DNA from 3 places in the Lelliottia sp. JS-SCA-14 genome. Region 2 is predicted to be linked to each of the others. Evidence: predicted binding sites of a transcription regulator. Region 2 holds the regulator's gene; each other region holds the start of a gene.

Region 1 (7,119 bases), 2.4 Mb from region 2:
CTACCATGCGGCCTTTTTTGCGTTCGTACAACCATGCCCCAGAGACGAAGCGACAGAGCGAAGACGGAAGCGGATCCGAGACGGAAACGGCGCTACACCGCACCCGCCTGCACGATTTGGATCATAAAAATTTTGCAAAAGAAATTTTGCGCAAAGCTACCCGCCAGACCGCGCCGCTGCTGGGCTTCTGCGATCTGCTGGCCTTTGCACAACGCGCAAGGATTTGCAGCGCTTCGCAAAATTCACAGCGCTGTCAGCGGCTAACCTTTTGGTTAACATGATGTTTTTAAAAGGATCGTTACACTTTCCGTCACGATCAAATGCGCGCGGCGGTAGTCAGGGAATTTTCATAGTGACGATTGCGAAGCCTTAAGCGGCAAGGGCTGGCGGTCTGCTGGCTTGTATTTGGATTTTGCAAAATGCTGCGCAACTGATTCGAAAAAAGATCTGTAATGGCTGTGAGTTTAATTACTAATTTAATGATTTTGAAAGGGGTAGGGTGGGGTGTTGAATGATTACGCGTGGACAATCCGTGGACTGTAGTTGAGTAATGCTTAATAAATTCAGTGAGTTAAAGCATAAAAAAAGGCGACCGAGGTCGCCTTTTTGGATCAGTGTCTCATCTCAACTTATTTGGAGATGTGAGCGATCAGGTCCAGTACTTTGTTAGAGTAGCCAGTTTCGTTGTCGTACCAGGAAACCAGTTTCACGAAGTTGTCGTTCAGTGCGATACCCGCTTTAGCATCGAACACGGAAGTGCAAACTTCGCCGTTGAAATCGGTAGATACAACGTCGTCTTCGGTGTAACCCAGAACGCCTTTCATTGCGCCTTCGGAAGCAGCTTTGATTGCTTTCTTAATTTCTTCATAAGAAGCAGCTTTTTCCAGACGAACGGTCAGGTCAACTACGGAAACGTTAGGAGTTGGAACGCGGAACGCCATACCAGTCAGTTTACCGTTCAGCTCTGGCAGGACAACGCCTACAGCTTTAGCAGCACCGGTAGAAGATGGGATGATGTTCTGAGCTGCGCCACGGCCGCCGCGCCAGTCTTTGTGAGACGGGCCATCAACAGTTTTCTGAGTCGCAGTAGTTGCGTGAACAGTGGTCATCAGGCCTTCAACGATACCGAAGTTGTCGTTGATAACTTTAGCCAGTGGAGCCAGGCAGTTGGTGGTGCAGGATGCGTTGGAAACGATGTCCTGGCCAGCATATTTTTCGAAGTTAGCGCCTTTAACGAACATAGGCGTGTTGTCTTTGGAAGGACCAGTCAGAACAACTTTCTTCGCACCCGCGGTGATGTGTTTACGCGCGGTTTCGTCGGTCAGGAAGATACCGGTCGCTTCAGCAACAACGTCAACACCGATTTCGTTCCACTTCAGGTTAGCTGGATCTTTTTCAGCAGTAACACGGATGGTTTTGCCGTTAACAACCAGGTGGCCGTCTTTCACTTCAACGGTGCCTTTGAAACGACCGTGAGTTGAGTCGTACTTCAGCATGTACGCCATGTATTCAGCGTCCAACAGATCGTTGATACCAACGATTTCGATGTCAGAACGTTCCTGAGCAGCACGGAAAACAATACGGCCGATACGGCCAAAACCGTTGATACCTACTTTGATAGTCATATATTCCACCAGCTATTTGTTAGTGAATAAAAGGTTGCCTGTAAAATTACAAAAACCTTACGCAGCGTCAAGCGGAATCGTGTCAATCATTGCGACAAATCAATCCTGCGCATAACCTTTGTGCGACTGACAGCCTCACTTTCCCTTTGAGCTAGCAACCACATGGGGGCTGCGCCCGGAATTTTAAAGGGCTATCAGGATAAATATGTGAGCAAGATCACAATTGCCTGACTGCCGTACCGCAACGCATAAGTTTAGAACAAAAGTTCACACTTCAGTGTTAATGTTTTGTTAGAATTCGCGATGAAAGGTATCTGTTTCTACAGCGAGATCTGAGCATATGTCGAATCAACGTAACCCTGACGAACTCAAAAAAAATCTAACAGAAATGCAGTTCTACGTGACGCAGAACCACGGGACTGAACCCCCATTCACCGGGCGTTTGCTGCACAATAAGCGCGATGGCGTGTACCACTGTCTGGTGTGCGATGCCCCGCTGTTCAATTCGCAATCAAAATACGATTCTGGCTGCGGCTGGCCGAGCTTCTATGAGCCCGTCAGCGATGAGGCTATCCGCTATTTAACCGACTCGTCACACGGTATGCAGCGCACAGAAATTCGCTGCGGAAACTGCGATGCTCATCTCGGACACGTATTCCCGGATGGCCCGCAGCCAACGGGGGAACGCTTCTGCGTCAATTCGGCGTCGATGAGCTTCTCCGATGATGAAAATGGCGACCAGACGAAAGGTTGAAAAACCGATTCAGCAAATTATTCCATCACAGCGGATTTCTGATGAATATTGATGACATGATTAGCAGCATGACGCCGGAAGTGTATCAGCGCCTGGTAACAGCCGTAGAGCTGGGAAAATGGCCTGATGGCGTGGCGCTGACGGCAGAGCAAAAAGAGAACAGTCTTCAACTGGTGATGTTGTGGCAGGCGCGCAATAACAGCGAAGCGCAGCACATGACTATCGACACTCAGGGGCAGATGGTGATGAAGAGTAAGCGCGAGCTGAAAGAAGATTTTGGCATCACGCCAAAACCCATCGCCACGTTCAAGTAACCGAAAGCGTAACCTAAACCGTAGGCCGGGTAAGGCGAAGCCGCCACCCGGCATAAAACGGCTGAGCGGCCTGATGCCCTCACCCTAACCCTCTCCCACAGGGAGAGGGAACAAAACAGCATTTACTTCTGTTTAATATCCAACGACTTAGCCAACTGCTTCGCCAGCTGGTTGTGATCGTCCGCGCCATACTCCCAGAACATCGCGCCGCCCAGACCTTTCTCTTTGATGTACTGCGCCTTTAGGTCGACCGAACGCGGGTTCTCATACGACAGCGCAAACAACTCTTTGCCCTCCGCCGATTTGATCGACAGCCACGGCACTTTCGCCTGGTCATCCCAGTGCTCGGTAAAGCGCTTCTCTGGATCGTTAATCAGCTTGCTGACGATATCGTTGTACTTCACATAGGTGTCTTTGGTGAGGTCATACCCCAGCGCTTTGAACATCCCGATCTCTTTTGCGCCGAAGTACGGCTGCGTCACCGGGTTTTTCTCGGCGTCGGCTTTGGTCCAGTCGATGCCCGGCTCAACGCTGCGTTTCGGGACGCGCCCATAAAAACCGATCCCCAGGTTCACCTGCTCAGGTTTGAGCCCGGCGGCAAGATAGTTGTTCACCACAAAATCAGCGCTGTACTTGTCCGCCGCGGCCACCGTCGGCCACTTCGTGGAGTCGTACAGCTTCGAGTTAAAATACTGCGTGCCGTAGGCCATATCGTAGGTCATCAGGTTGATGTAGTTCAGATACGGCGCGATCGCTTTCACATCGACCCAGCTCTTCGGGCTCTCCGCATTCGCGCCCAGCGCCACGGTGACGAGTTTTTCTTTCGGCAGCGTTTCGCGGATCTCTTTCAGCAGAGCGGTAAAGTTGTCTTTATCCGCGGGCTGTTTATCCACGAGTCCCCACGCGCCGTTCACCGGGTACTCCCAGTCGAGATCGATGCCATCCAGACCGTAGGTGTTGACGATATCCTGCACCGAGCGAATAAACACGGCGCGGCTCTCTTTGCTATCCGCCGCACCGGAGAATCCGCGCGCGCCCCAGCCGCCGACCGAAAGCAGGACTTTCAGCTGCGGGTTTTGCTTACGCAGTTCAGGGATCTTATGCAGGTCAGCCATCACTTTCGGCGACAGCCAGATTTGGTGGAGCTTACTGGCATCTTTCAGCGCGGCGTTGGTTTCACCGGCTTCGTTGTTGTAGATAAGACCAAACGAGTAGTTGAGATGGGTAATCTGGCGCACGTCCAGCTTATCGATATCACCGCCAGGGCCAGCAGTGACATCGCCGCCACCGTTGAAGTAGCCGACGGACATCAAATCAGCAGCGAAAAGGTATGGCGCGCAGAGCAGGGGTAATGCTGCCATCACAGGCAATAGCTTCATAACGTATCCTCTTTGACTTAAAAAAAGTAAGCCACATCAGGGATGTGACAAAAAACAGCCCATTGAGGATAGCAGTGCCGCTTCGCTGAAACTGCGAGAGAGGTTGAATTTTTGTTATGCCGGGAACAAATGACTGTTAACAGCATGAAGGACAAGCCATAAGTGTCCGGAATCGGAAATGGTTACCCTAAAGCCTTAGTGTAGAGTATTGCGACCGCTTTTTAATGTATATGTATTTAATTCAACACAGGGATAGTATGAATCGATTTATTAATTGCCTGGCAGCTTCGTTCAGAATATTTAAAAAATGGATATCGGGTGATTATTCATTGGTAATGACGTATTGGGTTACAGGCGTTATACCTCAGGTTGTTATCGCCATCAGCATTTATTCATTCATTATTAACGTCATAGGGCAGTCAACAGATCCCTCGGCGTTGATGCGCCCGTTTTTGACCCTTGCGGCTTTTGCATTAATTTATACCCTCTGCTCCTATATCGCTATTGTATGCAGTGCAGTCAAGTACTCTGGGCCCAAGGTATGGCGGATTCTGGCCATTCTGGTGGTGGTAAGGGGCTGTATAGAATTAGTTAAGACTGTCATATTTTTTATTCAGGAGTTAGTGTGAATAAAAATTTTTTGCTACTAATTTCCCGCTGGATCAAAGGGGAGTGTCCGCTATGGGTTACTTGCTGGTTGACCGGTGTCATCCCTTATATGATGTTATTACAATTTCATCTGTCGATTCTGCATGTTTTTTTTGAACACACCATTCAGTTTCACACTGCTAACTTATTATTAAGAATAGATGAAGTGGTTTTTCTTATTTATATTCCAATATGTCTGGTGGCTATCGCGAATAACGCCATTAAGTACAAAGGATTTCATCTCTGGCGCTTTTTTACATTTCTGTTTTTTGCTAAAGGCTGCGAAATCTATTTCAACTTTATTATGGGAAAATGGCCGCTCGGCTAAGCCTGGGTGAAGTCGAAATGTGAGTCGGGCAAGGTTACCTTGCCCGGCTAAGACCGTGCGATTACTTCTTATCAATCATCGATTTGAGATTCGCAAACGGGTTATACGTGGCTTCCCCGACGCTCTTCTGCGCATCTTCACCTGCGACCACCGTTGAGCCGTACAGATCCGCTTCGGTGTATTTGGAGTGCTCATGGTCGTGACAGAACAGGCACAACATCTCCCAGTTGCTGCCGTCTTCCGGGTTGTTCGAGTGATCGTGATCGATGTGGTGCACCGTCAACTCACGCAGATTGGAATAGACAAACTCACGGCTGCAGCGACCGCACACCCACGGGAAAAGCTTCAGCGCTTTTTCGCGGTAACCGACTTCCAGCCGGGCATAGTTTTTAGGGATAAAAGCCATAACACTGGCACTCCTGAATGATATAAAAAATGCGTTTACGCCTGCGTCTCTCGCCAGTCTGCCAGCGTGTAAAGCGTCGCCCCTGCGGTCGACATCTCCATAAACGCCAGCGCGCTGTCCTGCGCCTGAATGTTTACGCCACGGCAGCCGTCGGTGATCACGCTGACGTTATACCCTAATTTTAGCGCATCGAGCACGGTGAACTTCACGCAATAATCCGTTGCCAGCCCCATCACGATCAGATCGCTGATCTCATGATGGCGTAGCCAGTCGTCGAGGGCGGTTTTGTGGCGGTGCTCATTATCGAAAAAGGCGCTGTAGCTGTCGATATTCGGATTTTCGCCTTTATGAAACACCGCGTCGATCACCTTCTGCTCCAGCAGCGGATGCAGTGCCGCCCCTTCGGTCTGCTGGATACAGTGATCCGGCCAGAAGGTCTGCGCCAGTCCGTCCAGCTCACCCTGGGTAAAAGGCTCCACGTTATGCTGGCTGGCAAAGCTGCCGTGATTCGCCGGATGCCAGTCCTGGCTTGCGACCACCGCTTCGCCGCGCGCTTTACACCACCCGATCAGCGTATTGGCGACGTCCACGGTGCTATCACCACCGGCCACCGCCAGCGCGCCACCGGCGCAGAAATCATTCTGCAGATCGACCAGCAGCAGGGCTCGTTGCTTCATAAAAAACTCCTTATTCGTCCGGCGTCAGCTCGCCGCGCAGGTTTTGCATCATCGCGGCCCGCATGGACGGCACGTCCAGATTCTGGCTGAGTAAGTAGTGAAGTTTAGTCAGGGTCGCTTCGACCGTCATATCAAACCCACTGATCACCCCGGCGTGCGCCAGCGCGTTACCGGTGGCGTACCCGCCCATATTCACTTTGCCGGACATGCACTGAGTCAGGTTAATCACCAGGATGCCGCGATCGCTCGCTTCCTGCAGCTCTTTCAGGAACTCGCCGTTCTGCGGCGCATTGCCAACGCCGTAGGAGCGCAGGATCAGCGCCTTCACCGGCTGGCGCAGGAAGTTACGCACCACGTCGGCAGAGATGCCTGGATAGATGGTCACCACGCCAATCGGCTGCGGGGTGATCGGGTGAACAATCAGCTCGCCCGCCGTGTGCGGCGCAGGCGGCGTGCCCAGACGGCGAATATGGATACCCGCTTCCAGCAGCGGCTGCAGGTTTGGCGACGCAAAGGCGTCGAAACCGTCGGCGTGGGCTTTGGTGGTACGGTTTCCGCGATAGAGGCGATTGTTGAAGAACAGCGACACTTCGTTGATCGGATAATTGGCCGCCACGTACAGGGAGTTCAGCAGGTTGATCTGCCCGTCAGAACGCAGCTCGGCCAGCGGGATTTGCGATCCGGTGACGATCACCGGCTTTCCGAGATTTTCCAGCATGAAGGAGAGCGCCGAGGCGGTGAACGCCATGGTGTCGGTGCCGTGCAGGATCACAAAGCCATCGTACTCGTCGTAATGGGCTTTGATATCTTCCGCGATATGCTGCCAGTCTTCCGGCGTCATATCCGAGGAGTCCATCAGCGGATCATACTCGTGAATGGTGAAGTCCGGCATCTCCTGGCGGTGGAACTCAGGCATGAGCGCGAGCTGGCGCTGCAGATGACCGGAAACAGGAATGTAGCCATTTTCGGAGCGCTGCATACCGATGGT
Region 2 (7,119 bases):
ACGGCTTTGCCGACGCGATCGACTACTATCGTCAGTGTAGCGCCATGCCGCTGCTAAACCAGATCACCAAACCGACGCTGATCATCCATGCGAAGGACGATCCCTTTATGGATCATCACTCCATTCCAGCGCCGGAACATCTGCCGGCGAACGTGCAGTATCAACTGACGGAACACGGCGGCCACGTCGGCTTTATCACCGGCACCTTGCGCCGCCCGAAAATGTGGCTGGAATCGCGCATCCCTGACTGGTTAACCCCATTTCTGGAGAGAGTAAAATGATGATTCCCTGGCAGGATCTGGCTCCCGAAACGCTGGATAGCCTGATTGAAAGCTTTGTATTACGCGAAGGCACCGATTATGGTGAACATGAGCGTTCGCTCGAACAAAAGGTCGCCGATGTCAAACGGCAGCTACAAAGCGGCGAGGTGTTGCTGGTGTGGTCTGAACTGCACGAAACGGTCAACATCATGCCGCGCAATCAGTTTCGCGGTTGATTGTTCCATCTTTCCATTCAGGGAGTTGCTATGTCCGCCAGACATCCGGTTATTGCCGTTACGGGTTCGAGTGGTGCGGGAACCACCACCACCAGCCTCGCTTTTCGCAAGATCTTCGCGCAGCTCAACCTGCGCGCGGCCGAGGTGGAGGGCGATAGCTTTCATCGCTTCACCCGTCCTGAAATGGACATGGCTATCCGCAAGGCCCGCGATTTAGGCAAGCACATCAGTTACTTCGGGCCAGACGCCAACGACTTTGGCCTGCTGGAACAAACCTTTCAGGACTACGGCCACACGGGCAAAGGCCAGTCGCGCAAATACCTGCACACCTACGATGAAGCGGTACCCTGGAATCAGGTGCCAGGCACATTCACTCCGTGGCAGCCCCTGCCGGAGCCGACTGACGTGCTGTTTTACGAAGGATTGCACGGCGGCGTGGTGACGCCGCAGCATGACGTGGCGCGCCACGTGGATCTGCTGGTCGGCGTGGTGCCGATTGTCAATCTGGAGTGGATTCAAAAGCTGACCCGCGACATGAGCGAGCGCGGCCATTCGCGCGAAGCGGTGATGGATTCGGTGGTGCGTTCGATGGAGGATTACATTAACTTCCTGACGCCGCAGTTTTCCCGCACCCACATCAACTTCCAGCGCGTTCCAACAGTCGACACCTCTAACCCGTTTGCAGCGAAAACCATTCCTTCACTGGATGAAAGCTTTGTGGTGATCCATTTCCGTAACCTGGAAGGCATTGATTACCCGTGGCTGCTGGCGATGCTGCAGGGCTCATTCATTTCGCATATCAATACGCTGGTGGTACCGGGCGGGAAGATGGGGCTGGCGATGGAGTTGATCATGATGCCGTTGGTGCAGCGGTTGATGGAAGGCAAGAAGATCGCCTGAGGTTTGTTGCCGGATGGCGCTGCGCTTATCCGGCCTACGTTCATGCTTTTGTAGGCCCGGTAAGCGTAGCGCCACCGGGCTTTGTTTTAAGCGTCAATCACTTCATACGAATGCGTAATCTTCACCGCTTTTTCCAGCATCAGCGCCACAGAGCAGTACTTCTCCGCAGACAGATCCACCGCGCGGGACACGGCGGCATCTTTCAGCTCTTTTCCGGTGACGATAAAATGCAGATTGATATGCGTAAACAGACGCGGCGCTTCTTCGCGACGCTCTGAGGTCAGCTTCACTTCGCAGTCGGTCACATCGTGACGGCCTTTTTGCAGAATCGACACCACGTCAATCGCGCTGCACCCGCCAGCCGCCATCAGCACCACTTCCATCGGGCTTGGCGCTTTATCTCCGGAGTTACCGTCCATCAAAATCTGGTGCCCTGAAGCGGATTCGCCAAGGAACGTTAAACCTTCAACCCATTTCACACGCGCTTGCATTTTTATTAACTCCGAAGTTGCATTTTTATGAACAGATTACGCGTGCGTTACAATTCTCGCAACGGAAGGCGACCTGCATCATGCTGAAGCGAGACACCAGGAGACACGCGGCTAAAGCTATGCTAAAACAGTCTCGATGCTACAGTAATACATTGACGTTACACATGTATGCAGAGGACATCAAACTTTACTGGCTGCGAACAGTGCGACAGCCACTTCCCAGGTACGGGTAAGAATTCGATTGCAACCCCAGAGTCAGGATGCGATTTTGACTCTGAGACAGCTTATAACAGAGGATAACAGCGCATGGTGCTTGGCAAACCGCAAACAGACCCGACTCTCGAATGGTTCTTGTCTCATTGCCACATTCATAAGTACCCATCGAAGAGCACGCTGATTCACCAGGGTGAAAAAGCGGAAACGTTGTATTACATCGTCAAAGGCTCGGTGGCAGTGCTGATCAAAGATGAAGAAGGGAAAGAGATGATCCTTTCTTATCTGAACCAGGGCGATTTCATCGGTGAACTGGGCCTGTTTGAAGAAGGCCAGGAACGTAGCGCCTGGGTGCGTGCGAAAACCGCGTGTGAAGTCGCTGAGATCTCCTACAAGAAATTCCGTCAGCTGATCCAGGTGAACCCGGACATCCTGATGCGCCTTTCTTCGCAGATGGCTCGCCGCCTGCAGGTCACTTCCGAGAAAGTGGGCAACCTCGCTTTCCTGGACGTCACCGGTCGCATCGCGCAGACGCTGCTGAACCTGGCGAAACAACCTGACGCCATGACCCACCCGGACGGTATGCAAATTAAAATTACCCGTCAGGAAATTGGTCAGATCGTGGGCTGTTCTCGCGAAACCGTAGGTCGTATCCTGAAAATGCTGGAAGATCAAAACCTGATCTCCGCTCACGGTAAAACTATCGTGGTCTACGGGACCCGTTAATTCCGCAAAATTCGGCGTGCCATCGCAAGATGTCACGCCGTTTTTGTCTCTGACGACTATGTGGCGCAGGCTGATTTATCACCCGGAAGTTAACTACGCACTACGTCAAACTCTGGTGTTATGTCTTCCCGTGGCCGTTGGTTTGATCCTCGGTCATCTGCAACAGGGGCTGCTGTTCTCTCTCGTCCCCGCCTGCTGCAACATTGCCGGTCTCGATACTCCCCACAAACGCTTTTTCAAACGTCTGATTATCGGCGGCTGCCTGTTTGCCGGATGCAGCCTCGCCGTGCAGCTGCTGCTGGCGCGCGATATCCCGCTGCCGCTCATTCTGACCGTGCTGGCGATGACGCTGGGCGTCACGGCGGAGATCAGCGCGCTTCACGCCCGCCTGCTGCCCGCATCGCTCATTGCCGCCATTTTCACGCTGAGTCTCGCCGGAAATATGCCCGTCTGGGAGCCGCTGCTGATCTATGCCGCCGGCACGCTGTGGTACGGGCTGTTTAACTGGTTCTGGTTCTGGATGTGGCGAGAGCAGCCGCTGCGCGAATCCCTGAGCCTGCTCTACGTCCAGCTCGCCGAATATTGCGAAGCTAAATACACCCTGCTGACGCAGCACACTGACCCCGAAAAGTCCCTGCCACCGCTGCTGTCGCGCCAGCAAAAAGTGGTCGATCTCATCAGCCAGTGTTATCAGCAGCTGCACATGCTGGCGGCCAATAAAAATCATGAATACAAACGCCTGCTGCGCGTCTTCCAGGTCGGGCTGGATCTGCAGGAGCATATCTCCGTCAGCCTGCATCACCCGCAGGAGGTGCAAAAGCTGGTGGAACGCAGCCACGCCGAGGCGGTGATCCGCTGGAATGCCCAGACGGTCGCGACTCGCCTGCGCGTGCTGGCGGACGATATTCTGTATCACCGCTACCCGACGCGCTTTACCATGGATAAGCAGCTGGGAGCGCTGGAGAAAATCGCGCGCCAGCACCCGGATAACCCGGTCGGACAGTTCTGCGCATGGCACTTTAGCCGCATCGCGCGCGTGCTGCGCACCCAGCGTCCGCTCTACTCCCGCGACCTGATGGCCGATAAGCAAAAACGTCTGCCGCTGCTGCCCGCGCTGAAAAGCTATCTGTCGCTGAAATCCTCCGCCCTGCGCAACGCCGCGCGCATCAGCGTCATGCTCAGCGTGGCGAGCCTGATGGGCGTCGCGCTGCACTTACCGAAGCCCTACTGGATCCTCATGACCGTGCTGTTTGTCACCCAGAACGGCTATGGCGCCACGCGAGTGCGCATTCTTCACAGGGCGCTCGGGACTTTTGCCGGGTTAGTGATTGCCGGGGTGACGCTGCACTTCCACGTTCCCGACGGCTACACCCTCGCGGGAATGCTGGTGATTACGCTCGTGGGCTATCTGATCATCCGTAAAAACTATGGCTGGGCGATGGTCGGGTTTACGGTGACGGCGGTATATACCCTGCAACTCCTGACCCTGAACGGCGAGCAGTACATTGTCGCGCGGCTGGTGGATACGCTTATTGGCTGTTTGATCGCCTTCGGCGGCATGGTCTGGCTGTGGCCGCAATGGCAAAGCGGCTTGTTACGCCAGAACGCCCACGATGCGCTCGAAGCCGATCAGCAGGCGATTCGTTTGATACTGAGCGACGACCCGAAAGCCTCGCCGCTGGCCTATCAGCGCATGAAGGTCAACCAGGCGCACAACGCCCTGTTTAACTCGCTAAACCAGGCGATGCAGGAGCCGGGCTTTAACTCGCACTATCTGGCGGATATGAAACTGTGGGTGACGCACAGCCAGTTTATCGTCGAGCATATCAACGCCATGACCACGCTGGCGCGCGAGCACACGATGCTGACGCCGGATCTGGCGCAGCGGTATTTGCAGTCGTGTGAAATTGCGTTGCAGCGCTGTCAGCAGCGTCTGGAGTACGACGCGCCGGGAGAATCGGGGGATTCGAACATTCTGGAAGCGCCAGAGACGCTGACCCATGGGCCGATGAGCACCCTCGAGCAGCATTTGCAGCGGGTATTAGGGCATTTGAACACCATGCACACCATTTCGTCGGTGGCATGGCGTCAGCGTCCGCATCACGGGATTTGGTTGACGCGGATTTTGCGGCGCAAAGAGTCGTGAGTTTTGCCGGGTGGCGGCTTCGCCTTACCCGGCCTACAAAACCTGAACGATCTTCTTCACTGCACTCGCAAAGCGATTCATGCCGTCGTCGATATCCTGGCTCTCCACCACCAGCGACGGCGCAAAGCGCATCACGTCTGGCCCCGCATTGAGCACCATCACCCCTTCGTGCGCGGCGGCGTGGAGGAAATCACGCGCGCGGCCTTTGTACTGCGGTTTCAGCTCCGCGCCAACCAGCAGCCCCATGCCACGAATATCGCTGAACACATCATACTGAGCGTCGATCTGCTGAAGATGCTGCACAAACTGCTCGCGCTTCGCGCTCACACCGTTCAGCACTTCAGGGGTATTGATAATATCAAACGCCGCCCCAGCGATAGCGCACGCCAGGGGGTTGCCGCCGTAGGTGGAGCCATGCGAACCGACGTGGAAGGCCGATGCGATCTCCTGCGTGGTCAACACTGCGCTGACAGGGAAACCGCCGCCAAGCGCTTTGGCGCTGGTGAGAATGTCCGGCGTCACGCCGTAGTGCATATAGGCGAACAGATCGCCGGTACGCCCCATGCCGCTCTGCACTTCATCAAACACCAGCAGCGCCTGATGCTCGTCGCACAGCTCGCGCAGGCCTTTCAGGAACTCCGGCGTCGCGGCCATTACGCCGCCCTCGCCCTGGATTGGCTCAACCACCACCGCGCAGGTGTGATCGTCCATCACCGCTTTCACGGCATGCAGATCGTTAAACGGCACGTGGATGATATCAGCCGGTTTTGGGCCAAAGCCGTCGGAATACTTCGGCTGCCCGCCCACGGAAACGGTGAAAAGCGAACGACCGTGGAAGGCGTTATGGAAGGCGATGATTTTGGTTTTGTACGGACTGTGACGCGTGGAGGCGTAGTAGCGCGCCAGTTTGAAAGCCGTTTCATTGGCTTCGGTGCCGGAGTTCATGAACAGCACGCGCTCGGCAAAGGTGGCATCAATGATCTTACGGCCCAGGCGGAGAGCCGGTTCGTTAGTGAACACGTTGCTGGTGTGCCACAGGGTTTCACCCTGGGTTTTCAGGGCTTCCACCAGCGCCGGATGACAGTGCCCCAGCGCCGTCACCGCAATCCCGCCCGCGAAATCAACGTACTCTTTGCCCTGTTGATCCCAAACCCGACTGCCTCTCCCTTTCACCGGGATAAACTCCGCCGGTGCATAAATCGGCAGAATCACTTCATCGAATGTTGCGCGCGTAATTGCAGGTTGTTCAGTTGCCATGTCATGCCCGTCCGTTTTATGTCACAGTTCGCGTGAAAATATAATCACAAAATATGCATAAAAAATCACAGCAAGGCAATAAAAATTCAGCGATGGAGGAAATTGGCCAGAAGTTCGTGGCCCTGCTCGCTCAGAATGCTCTCCGGGTGGAACTGCACCCCTTCGAGATCCCACTCGCGGTGGCGAATGCCCATGATCTGTTGGGTGTCGCTCCAGGCGGTGACTTCAAAACAGTCGGGAAGCGTAGGCGGGTCGATGACCAGCGAGTGATAGCGGGTGACCGTCAGCGGATTATTCAGCCCGCGAAACACGCCGGTTCCGGTGTGGGTCACCGGCGAGGTTTTGCCGTGCATCACCCGTTCGGCACGGACGATGGTCGCCCCGAACACCTGAGCGATCGCCTGATGCCCCAGACAGACGCCGAGGATCGGCAGTTTGCCGGCGTAGTGGCGGATGACATCCAGCGAAATGCCCGACTCGTCGGGCGTGCAGGGTCCCGGTGAAATGACGATTTTCTGCGGGGCCAGCGCGTCGATATCAGCCAGCGTAATGTCGTCGTTGCGCCGGACGATCACCTCTGCCCCCAGTTCACAAAAGTACTGGTAAAGGTTCCAGGTAAAGGAATCGTAGTTATCAATCAGCAGGATCATGGCGGCTCCGGGACAAAAATAGCCGCCCTATTCTACTCAGTTTCCCGCGCTTCGCTCACTACTTTGGCAAAGATGGCGGTGAGCGCGGTCAAATCGCCCATCGCCCCGCTCTGGTTAGCCGCCGCCCATTCGTCCGGGTCGATGCCTCGCCAGCTCAGCTGATAGCCCGCGTGGATCGCCAGTTGCTCAAAGAAGACGCGCTGGGCGATGCCGTTGCCAATCCGGAACGGGTGCAGGACG
Region 3 (7,119 bases), 1.6 Mb from region 2:
CGCCCTGCCGGAAATCACCGCCGCTCCGGGGGAGGTCTGGATGAATCTCGACGTCTTCCAGACGGCGGCCACCCGTTGGTCGCCAGCCCATCATCGCTGCGCCTGGGATCAGTTCCCGCTGCCTGCGCCGCTTTACGTGGCAACGCCGGTTGTCGGCCCGGCGAAACCGGCGCTGACCGTCAAAGAGGCGGTTCTGGAAGTGAGCCATCAGGGGCAGCGCTGGCAGTTCGATCGAACCAGCGGGGATCTCGCCCAGTGGTGGAATAACGGCATCGAAACCCTGCGCTCGCCGCTGACCGACAACTTTACCCGCGCGCCGCTCGATAACGACATTGGCGTTAGCGAGGCGACGCGCATCGATCCGAACGCGTGGGTGGAACGCTGGAAAGCGGCGGGTATGTATAGCCTGACGCCGCGCCTGCTGCACTGCGAAGGCGAGCAGCGCACGCACGAAGTCGCCATCACTACGCGTCATGCCTGGGAATTCAACGGCAAAACCCTGTTCCTGAGCCACAAGGTCTGGACTATCGACAGTCACGGCGCGCTGCACGGCGATGTGCAGATTCAGGTGGCGAGCGATATTCCGGAGCCTGCGCGTATCGGCCTGAGCTGCCAGCTGGCAGACGCGCCTGATTCGGCAAGCTGGCTTGGTCTCGGGCCGGATGAGAACTACCCGGACAGAAAATTGGCCGCGCGCCAGGGCCGCTGGACGCTGCCGCTCGATGCGCTGCATACGCCGTACATCTTCCCGACGGAAAACGGCCTGCGCTGCGACACCCGCGAGCTGGCGTTTGGCACACACCTGCTGCAGGGGCAGTTTCACTTCTCCCTCAGCCGCTACGGTCAGCAGCAGCTGCGCGACACTACCCATCATCACCTGCTGGAAGCGGAGCCGGGCTGCTGGCTGAGTATCGACGCCTTCCATATGGGCGTCGGCGGCGATGATTCGTGGAGCCCGAGCGTGTCGCCGGAGTTTATCCTGCCTCATCGCGCTCTGCGTTACGCGTTTAGCTGGCGACAGGACTAAACTTAACCTCGTTATATGCGGTCACACCGGTGGCCGCATCATCACTTCGGAGGTTTGACTCATGAAGTATGTCGATGGTTTTGTGGTCGCTGTTCCCGCGGAAAATAAGGAGGCTTATCGCGAGATGGCAGCAAAAGCGGCCCCGTTGTTCAAAGAGTTTGGTGCGTTACGGATCGTGGAGTGCTGGGCTGACGATGTCCCCGACGGGAAACAGACCGATTTTCGCATGGCGGTGAAAGCCGAAGAGGGCGAAGAGGTGGTCTTTAGCTGGATTGAATATCCCTCGAAAGCCGTTCGCGATGAGGCGAATAAAAAGCTGATGTCCGACCCGCGCATGAAAGAGTTCGGCGAGTCGATGCCCTTTGACGGCAAACGGATGATCTACGGCGGATTCGCGCCGCTGCTGGACGAGTAATCGCTGCGCCCGGCGAGACTGGCCGGGCTTTTACTCGGGATCGAGATTGTTTTCCGCCCACATGATGAATTCCACTTTTGGCATCGCTTTACTGTAGAGCCACCCTTGTCCGTACTGCACGCCGTGACGGCGCAGCCACTCCAGCTGACCTTCCGTTTCAATCCCTTCGGCGACCATCGCCATCTTCAGTGACTTCGCCATCTCGATAATGTGCGGGGTCACGTTTTTGTACTCCAGCGCATCGACGAAGGACTTGTCGATTTTGAGGGTGTCCACGTCCAGATCCTGCAAATAGCTGAGGCTCGAATAACCTGTACCAAAGTCGTCGATATAGACCGGATGGCCGGAACGGCGCAGGCTGGCCACGGCTGGAGCGCTGATTTTCGGGTCGGCAAAGCCGCGTTCAGTCAGTTCCAGCGCGATCTGCTGCGGTTTGATTTGCCACTGGTTCAGGAGACGGCTCAGCAGCGACGGCAGTTCGCCGCAGAACAGATCCGCAGGCGAGAGGTTGATGGAGATATGCTGATCCGGATAGTGGCGCAGCCATTCCCCCATGTCTTCAAACACTTTCTCGATCACCAGCCGGGTGAGGCGGGTGGTGAGCCCGGTCTGCTCGGCCAGTGGGATAAAGATGTTTGGCGACAGCATGCTGCCGTCCGGCTGCGGCCAGCGCACGAGGGCTTCGGCCCCGGTGATTTTGCCGGTATCCAGCGCCACAATCGGCTGATAGTGCACCACCAGCTCGCGGGCGTTGATCGCATCCAGCAGGCGATAGCGCGGGGATTGCAGGCGGCGCAACACGCGCATGATAAACGCGGCGGCCACAATGCTGATTAACGCGCCAAAGGGCAGCCAGAACAGCAGCTGCTGGTGCCAGCTCTCTTTTAACGGGACAAGAGAAGCCCAGGCGACCACGGCATAGCGCAGCTCCGGCACATCTTTCACCACATACATGGACCCTTTATGCTGAAGTTGTGTGAGATGCTGGCCATGGAGTTGACTCCAGACGTCCTGATTCAGTGGATTACTGCTCGCGAAAACCACTCCGCTGTCCTCACCGACCAGGGCCGCTTCAATCGGCCAGGAGCCAAAGGGGATCACATCAATCAGGGAGGCCGGGTCGATCACCACCATGTAGTGACCCTTTCCCAGCACCAGCATAAAACGCTTAAAGCCCAGATCGTTTTGTTGCGTCAGCCAGGCGCTGTAGCCGTCGACGGTGACGCGCGCCGGTGGCGGGAAGCGGGCGGCGTTGCTGACTTGCTCGAGGGACGAGCAGACGGGTTTTTGATCATCGACATACATCACTTCCTGCACATAGCGCAGGGAGTATGCCACCCGGCGCATCTGTAACAGATGTTCGTGGCTGCAGGGGACATCCTGGAATTCGTTAAGCTGGTTGAGGGCTGTTTTACCTTGGCCCACCACGCGCTCTGCGCGGATCAGCACGCGCTCGGAGTAGCGGTCAAGGGCGGCGACAAAAGTATCTTCCGCCTGGCGATGGGCCAGCCAGACGCTCAGGCAGATGGGGATCAGCACGGCAATGATCAGAACACCGGTCACCAGGCTGACCAGTTGGCGAGTTGTCATGCTTGGGTTTCCTTTCTGATCCGCTGATTTAGATTACCGCCGAATAATAATCTTATAGTATGCGGCAGAGTTTGATTTCATTCAGGTAAGGCCAATGAAAAAAAAAGAGTTTGTGACGCAAGACCTGCTGAGCAAAATTTACCAGGATACGACTCCCGGACCCCGAAAATTGTCTCCGGAAAGGCAGCTCGCCGAGGAGTACGGCGTGTCGCGCTTCACCATTCGTCAGGCGCTGGAAAAGCTGGTCAGCATCGGGGTGGTGCGGATTGTGCAGGGTTCGGGGATCTGGATCAACGAGCAAGCGCGTAATAATCCTCTGGTTTATAACTCGATCACCGAGAAACGCTTCGATCAGATCCGATACCGGATGATCAGCCTGCATAAAACGCGGCCCGATCGCGCGGCGCAGCAGATTTTTGGCATCGACGAGGAGAGCTTTATCTGGCACTTCTGCCGCCTGCGCTACGTGGATGACGCGCCGGTACAGCTTGAAGTGTCCAGCATGCCGGTGGCGGATTTTCCCGATCTTAATCAGCAGGCGATTGAGCGTTCCATCCAGCAGTACGTTCTGAGCAAAGGTTTCACCATTTCCCACATGCTGACCACCTATCGCGCGGTGAGCGTCAGCCGTGAACAGGCGATGATGCTGGGCTGCAAGAAGGGCAGCCCGGCGATGCACATCAACAACCGCGGCATTCTGGACGGGGGACGCGTGTTTGAGGTGAGCGATATTATCGACATCAACTACACCTGTACCTACGTCATCCCCTGGAACCGCGACAACCTGGCCTGGCGGCAGAATCAGGGCGTGTGAATCGCGCCGTCGGGCAGGCGGCTTTGCGTCCACTCGTGTGGGCGATAGACCACCGGATGGGCCAGCGCCAGCTCCTCAACGAAGCCCACGCCGATTCCCGCTGCTTCTGGCGGATAGACAAATCCCTCTTTCGCGACGGGGGCACCCGGGAAAACCGCGTCCGTGGTGGCGGATCGGGGAATAAATTCCTGAATCGCCGCATTGTGCAGATGAATATTCAGATGGGTATTCACCGCCACGCCGATCGGGGTCATATCGCCCGGCCCGTGCCACGCCAGACGCACACCAAAAGCCTGACACAGATGCGCCAGCTTGATGGCCGGGGTGATGCCGCCGATTTGCGAGACGTGGCAGCGGATGAAGTCGATGCGGCGATTGACGATCAGGTCGTGCCATTCCGCCGGGTTATTGAATAGCTCGCCCAACGCCAGCGGGACGCAGCTTTGCTGGCGGATCTGCTCCAGCCAGGCGGTTTGCTGCGGCGGTAAAATATCTTCGATGAAATAGGGCTGGAACGGCTCAAGCTGTTTCGCCAGCTGAACGGCCTGCTGCGGGAATAAGCGTTCGTGAACGTCGTGGAGAATATGCAACTTCCAGCCGTATTTTTCCCGCAGCGCGCGGAACATCTCGACGGTATTCGCCATGTACTCCTGCTGATCGAACCAGGCGCCGGGCGTCGGGTTCTCCGGGGCGTGCAACGCCGACGGCGTGCCGCCGTAAAAGCCGAGCTGGCAGCGAATATGGCGATAGCCCTGGGCCAGCAGTTTATCCACCGAAGCGAATAGTTCTTCCAGCGTTTCGCCGCTGGCGTGGCTGTAGGCGGGGATGGCATCACGGGATTTGCCGCCGAGCAGCTGATAGAGCGGCATGTCCGCCAGCTGGCCTTTGATATCCCACAGCGCCATATCGACGCCCGAAATCGCGTTGTTCATTAGCGGGCCGTTACGCCAGTAGGCGTTGACGTTCATCATCTGCCACAGATCTTCGATGTTGTTCGCATCGCGCCCAATGAGCAGCGGCTTCAGGTACTCATCCACCAGGGTTTTGACCGCCAGCGGGCGCTGTTGAAAGGTGGCACAGCCGTGCCCGATAACGCCCTTGTCGGTGGTCACGCGCACCATCACCAGATTATGCCGGTCCGGTCGGGTAATAAAACATTCGATATTTTTAATCATCACAGGCGTCACGAAATAACTCCTTGGGGGCTCTGTGGGAATAGGTTATGGGGAATATCATCACCCTAAAAATGTTGGCGGGTAAACCGTTTTTTTGACTATTTATTTTGGTCAGGTATTTAACGGTAAAGTAATTAAAAACCAGACCAATTTTGGACTTTCATGGTGTTGGTATCTTTTTAAATGGCTAACTGTGAGCGATATCAAATTTTATTGGTTTGTTTTGTTGTGAGGGTTTAATTATCCTCGTGGCAACATTAAAACGACAACAACATCCGGCAGGAGTTTTTATGGGGACGCAAGAAGCCATCAATAATATTATTCGTCTGGTCGGCGGCCAGGGGAATATCAATAAAGTCTGGCACTGCATGACGCGCCTGCGCTTTGATCTGATTGACGATAATAAAGTGGATCAAACGGAGATTAAAAAACTGCCCGGCGTGCTGGGCGCGCAGCTGCAAAGCGATCAGTTTCAGGTGATTATCGGGCCGAAGGTGAACAGCTGGTACGAGCAAATGCTGAACGTACTGGGAAATCACGAGGAGGCGGCTCCGGCGGCGACCAAAGGGCGTAAGAGTCTGGTATCGCTGTTTATGGATACGGTCTCGGGTGTGTTTGGCCCAATCGTACCGGCGATTGCCGGGGCGGGGATGATCAAAGGGCTGCTGGCCGGGCTTATCGCCCTGAAAGTGGTTTCGGCGAAAAGCGACACGGTGATGGTGATCGATCTTATCGCCAGCGGCGTGTTCTACTTCCTGCCGTTTTTCCTCGCGGTCTCGGCGGCGAAGATCTTCAAAACTAACGAATATCTGGCGGCAGCCGTCGCGGCCTGTCTGATGTATCCATCGCTGATCGAGGCGGCGAAAGCGCTGGCGACTCATCAGGAGGGCGCAGTCAGCGCCATCTGGCTGCTGGATGTGATCCCGGTGTCGGTCTTTAACTATGCCTCGAGCGTCATTCCGGTGATCTTCTCTATTCTGGCGCTGAGTTACATTCACCGCTGGGTGGACAGCATCATGCCCGACGTGCTGAAAACGGTCTTCACCCCAACGCTGACGCTGTTCCTCGGCGCGCTGGCGGCGCTGGTGGTGATCGGGCCGATTGGCATCTGGCTGGGTAAAGGGCTGGCGCTGTTTATCGAGGGGCTGTTTGGCGTATCGGCGAGCTTCGCGGGGCTGGTGGTCGGCGCGATTCGTCCGGTGGCGATCCTCACCGGGATGCACCACGCGATGACGCCGATTGCGCTGCAAAACTTTAGCGATCGCGGGTACGACATGCTGATGCCGATGATGTTTATGGCCAACATGGCGATTGCCGGGGCGACCTTTGCGATCTGGCGTTTGAGCCGCGATCGCCAGGAGAGAACGGTCACTCTGTCAGCGGCGATCTCTGCCCTGCTCGGGATCACGGAACCGGCGCTGTTTGGGGTTCTTACGCGCTACAAAAAAGCCTTTATCGCGGCGACGATCGCCAGCTCGCTGGCCTCGGCGTTCATCGCCTTCTTCGGCGTGCGTCTTTACGGCTACATCCTGTCGAGTATTTTCAGTCTGCCTGCCTATATCGGGCCGTACTTTGTCTTTGCCCTGGCGGGGGTGGTGATGGCGCTGGTGCTGTCGTTTGTCCTCACGACCATGCTGGTGGGAAAAGAACAGGCGCAAGAAAAGTAAGCAAAACCCTCGCCTCGCGGCGGGGGTTGTTTTTTGTTCTGGACTCGGATACGATTCTGTTATGTTATAACAAAACATGACGAGTTGACCATGAAAGCAGATATCCATCCGTACTACCGCACCGTCGTTTTTCACGACACCAGTGCCAACGAATATTTTAAAGTAGGCTCGACGATTAAGACCGATCGCGAAATCGAACTCGACGGCGAGACGTTCCCGTACATCACCATCGAGGTCTCGTCGAAATCGCATCCGTATTACACCGGTAAGCAGAAAACCTTCTCGACCGAAGGCAGCGCGGCCCGTTTCCGTCAGCGTTTTGGCGGTTTCATTAATGCGAAGCGAGGTTAATCATGCAGGTACTTAACTCGCTGCGCAGTGCCAAACAGCGCCACCCGGACTGTCAGATTGTGAAACGCAAAGGCCGCCTG

What was found. Region 2 encodes CRP, which controls carbon source genes, mostly activating them, when cyclic AMP is high. Its sites were predicted from a motif close to ATGTGANNNNNNTCACAT; they were not measured.
Region 1: msrB (peptide-methionine (R)-S-oxide reductase MsrB) is a predicted target of CRP. The motif match lies at 1,831-1,848, and genes of this name have one in related genera.
Region 3: U9O48_RS05470 (enolase C-terminal domain-like protein) is a predicted target of CRP. The motif match lies at 5,213-5,230, and genes of this name have one in related genera.

Annotation. Positions count from the first base shown of each region.
Region 1 covers NZ_CP141606.1:1,962,994-1,970,112, forward strand. The annotation lists gene gapA (glyceraldehyde-3-phosphate dehydrogenase) at 630-1,625, opposite strand; gene msrB (peptide-methionine (R)-S-oxide reductase MsrB) at 1,966-2,379, shown strand; gene U9O48_RS09240 (YeaC family protein) at 2,421-2,693, shown strand; gene U9O48_RS09245 (glycoside hydrolase family 18 protein) at 2,816-4,072, opposite strand; gene U9O48_RS09250 (hypothetical protein) at 4,330-4,701, shown strand; gene U9O48_RS09255 (hypothetical protein) at 4,698-5,048, shown strand; gene yajD (HNH nuclease YajD) at 5,110-5,454, opposite strand; gene pncA (bifunctional nicotinamidase/pyrazinamidase) at 5,490-6,131, opposite strand; gene ansA (asparaginase) at 6,142-7,119, opposite strand, start outside.
Region 2 covers NZ_CP141606.1:4,441,596-4,448,714, forward strand. The annotation lists gene U9O48_RS20820 (hydrolase) at 1-281, shown strand, start outside; gene U9O48_RS20825 (YheU family protein) at 278-496, shown strand; gene U9O48_RS20830 (phosphoribulokinase) at 527-1,396, shown strand; gene U9O48_RS20835 (OsmC family protein) at 1,483-1,887, opposite strand; gene crp (cAMP-activated global transcriptional regulator CRP) at 2,194-2,826, shown strand; gene U9O48_RS20845 (YccS/YhfK family putative transporter) at 2,885-4,972, shown strand; gene argD (bifunctional acetylornithine/succinyldiaminopimelate transaminase) at 5,006-6,229, opposite strand; gene pabA (aminodeoxychorismate synthase component 2) at 6,316-6,879, opposite strand; gene U9O48_RS20860 (putative adenosine monophosphate-protein transferase Fic) at 6,912-7,119, opposite strand, start outside.
Region 3 covers NZ_CP141606.1:1,176,037-1,183,155, forward strand. The annotation lists gene U9O48_RS05450 (beta-galactosidase) at 1-1,027, shown strand, start outside; gene U9O48_RS05455 (DUF1428 domain-containing protein) at 1,089-1,442, shown strand; gene U9O48_RS05460 (EAL domain-containing protein) at 1,473-3,032, opposite strand; gene U9O48_RS05465 (GntR family transcriptional regulator) at 3,127-3,846, shown strand; gene U9O48_RS05470 (enolase C-terminal domain-like protein) at 3,834-5,033, opposite strand; gene U9O48_RS05475 (PTS transporter subunit EIIC) at 5,312-6,688, shown strand; gene U9O48_RS05480 (type B 50S ribosomal protein L31) at 6,779-7,039, shown strand; gene ykgO (type B 50S ribosomal protein L36) at 7,042-7,119, shown strand, end outside.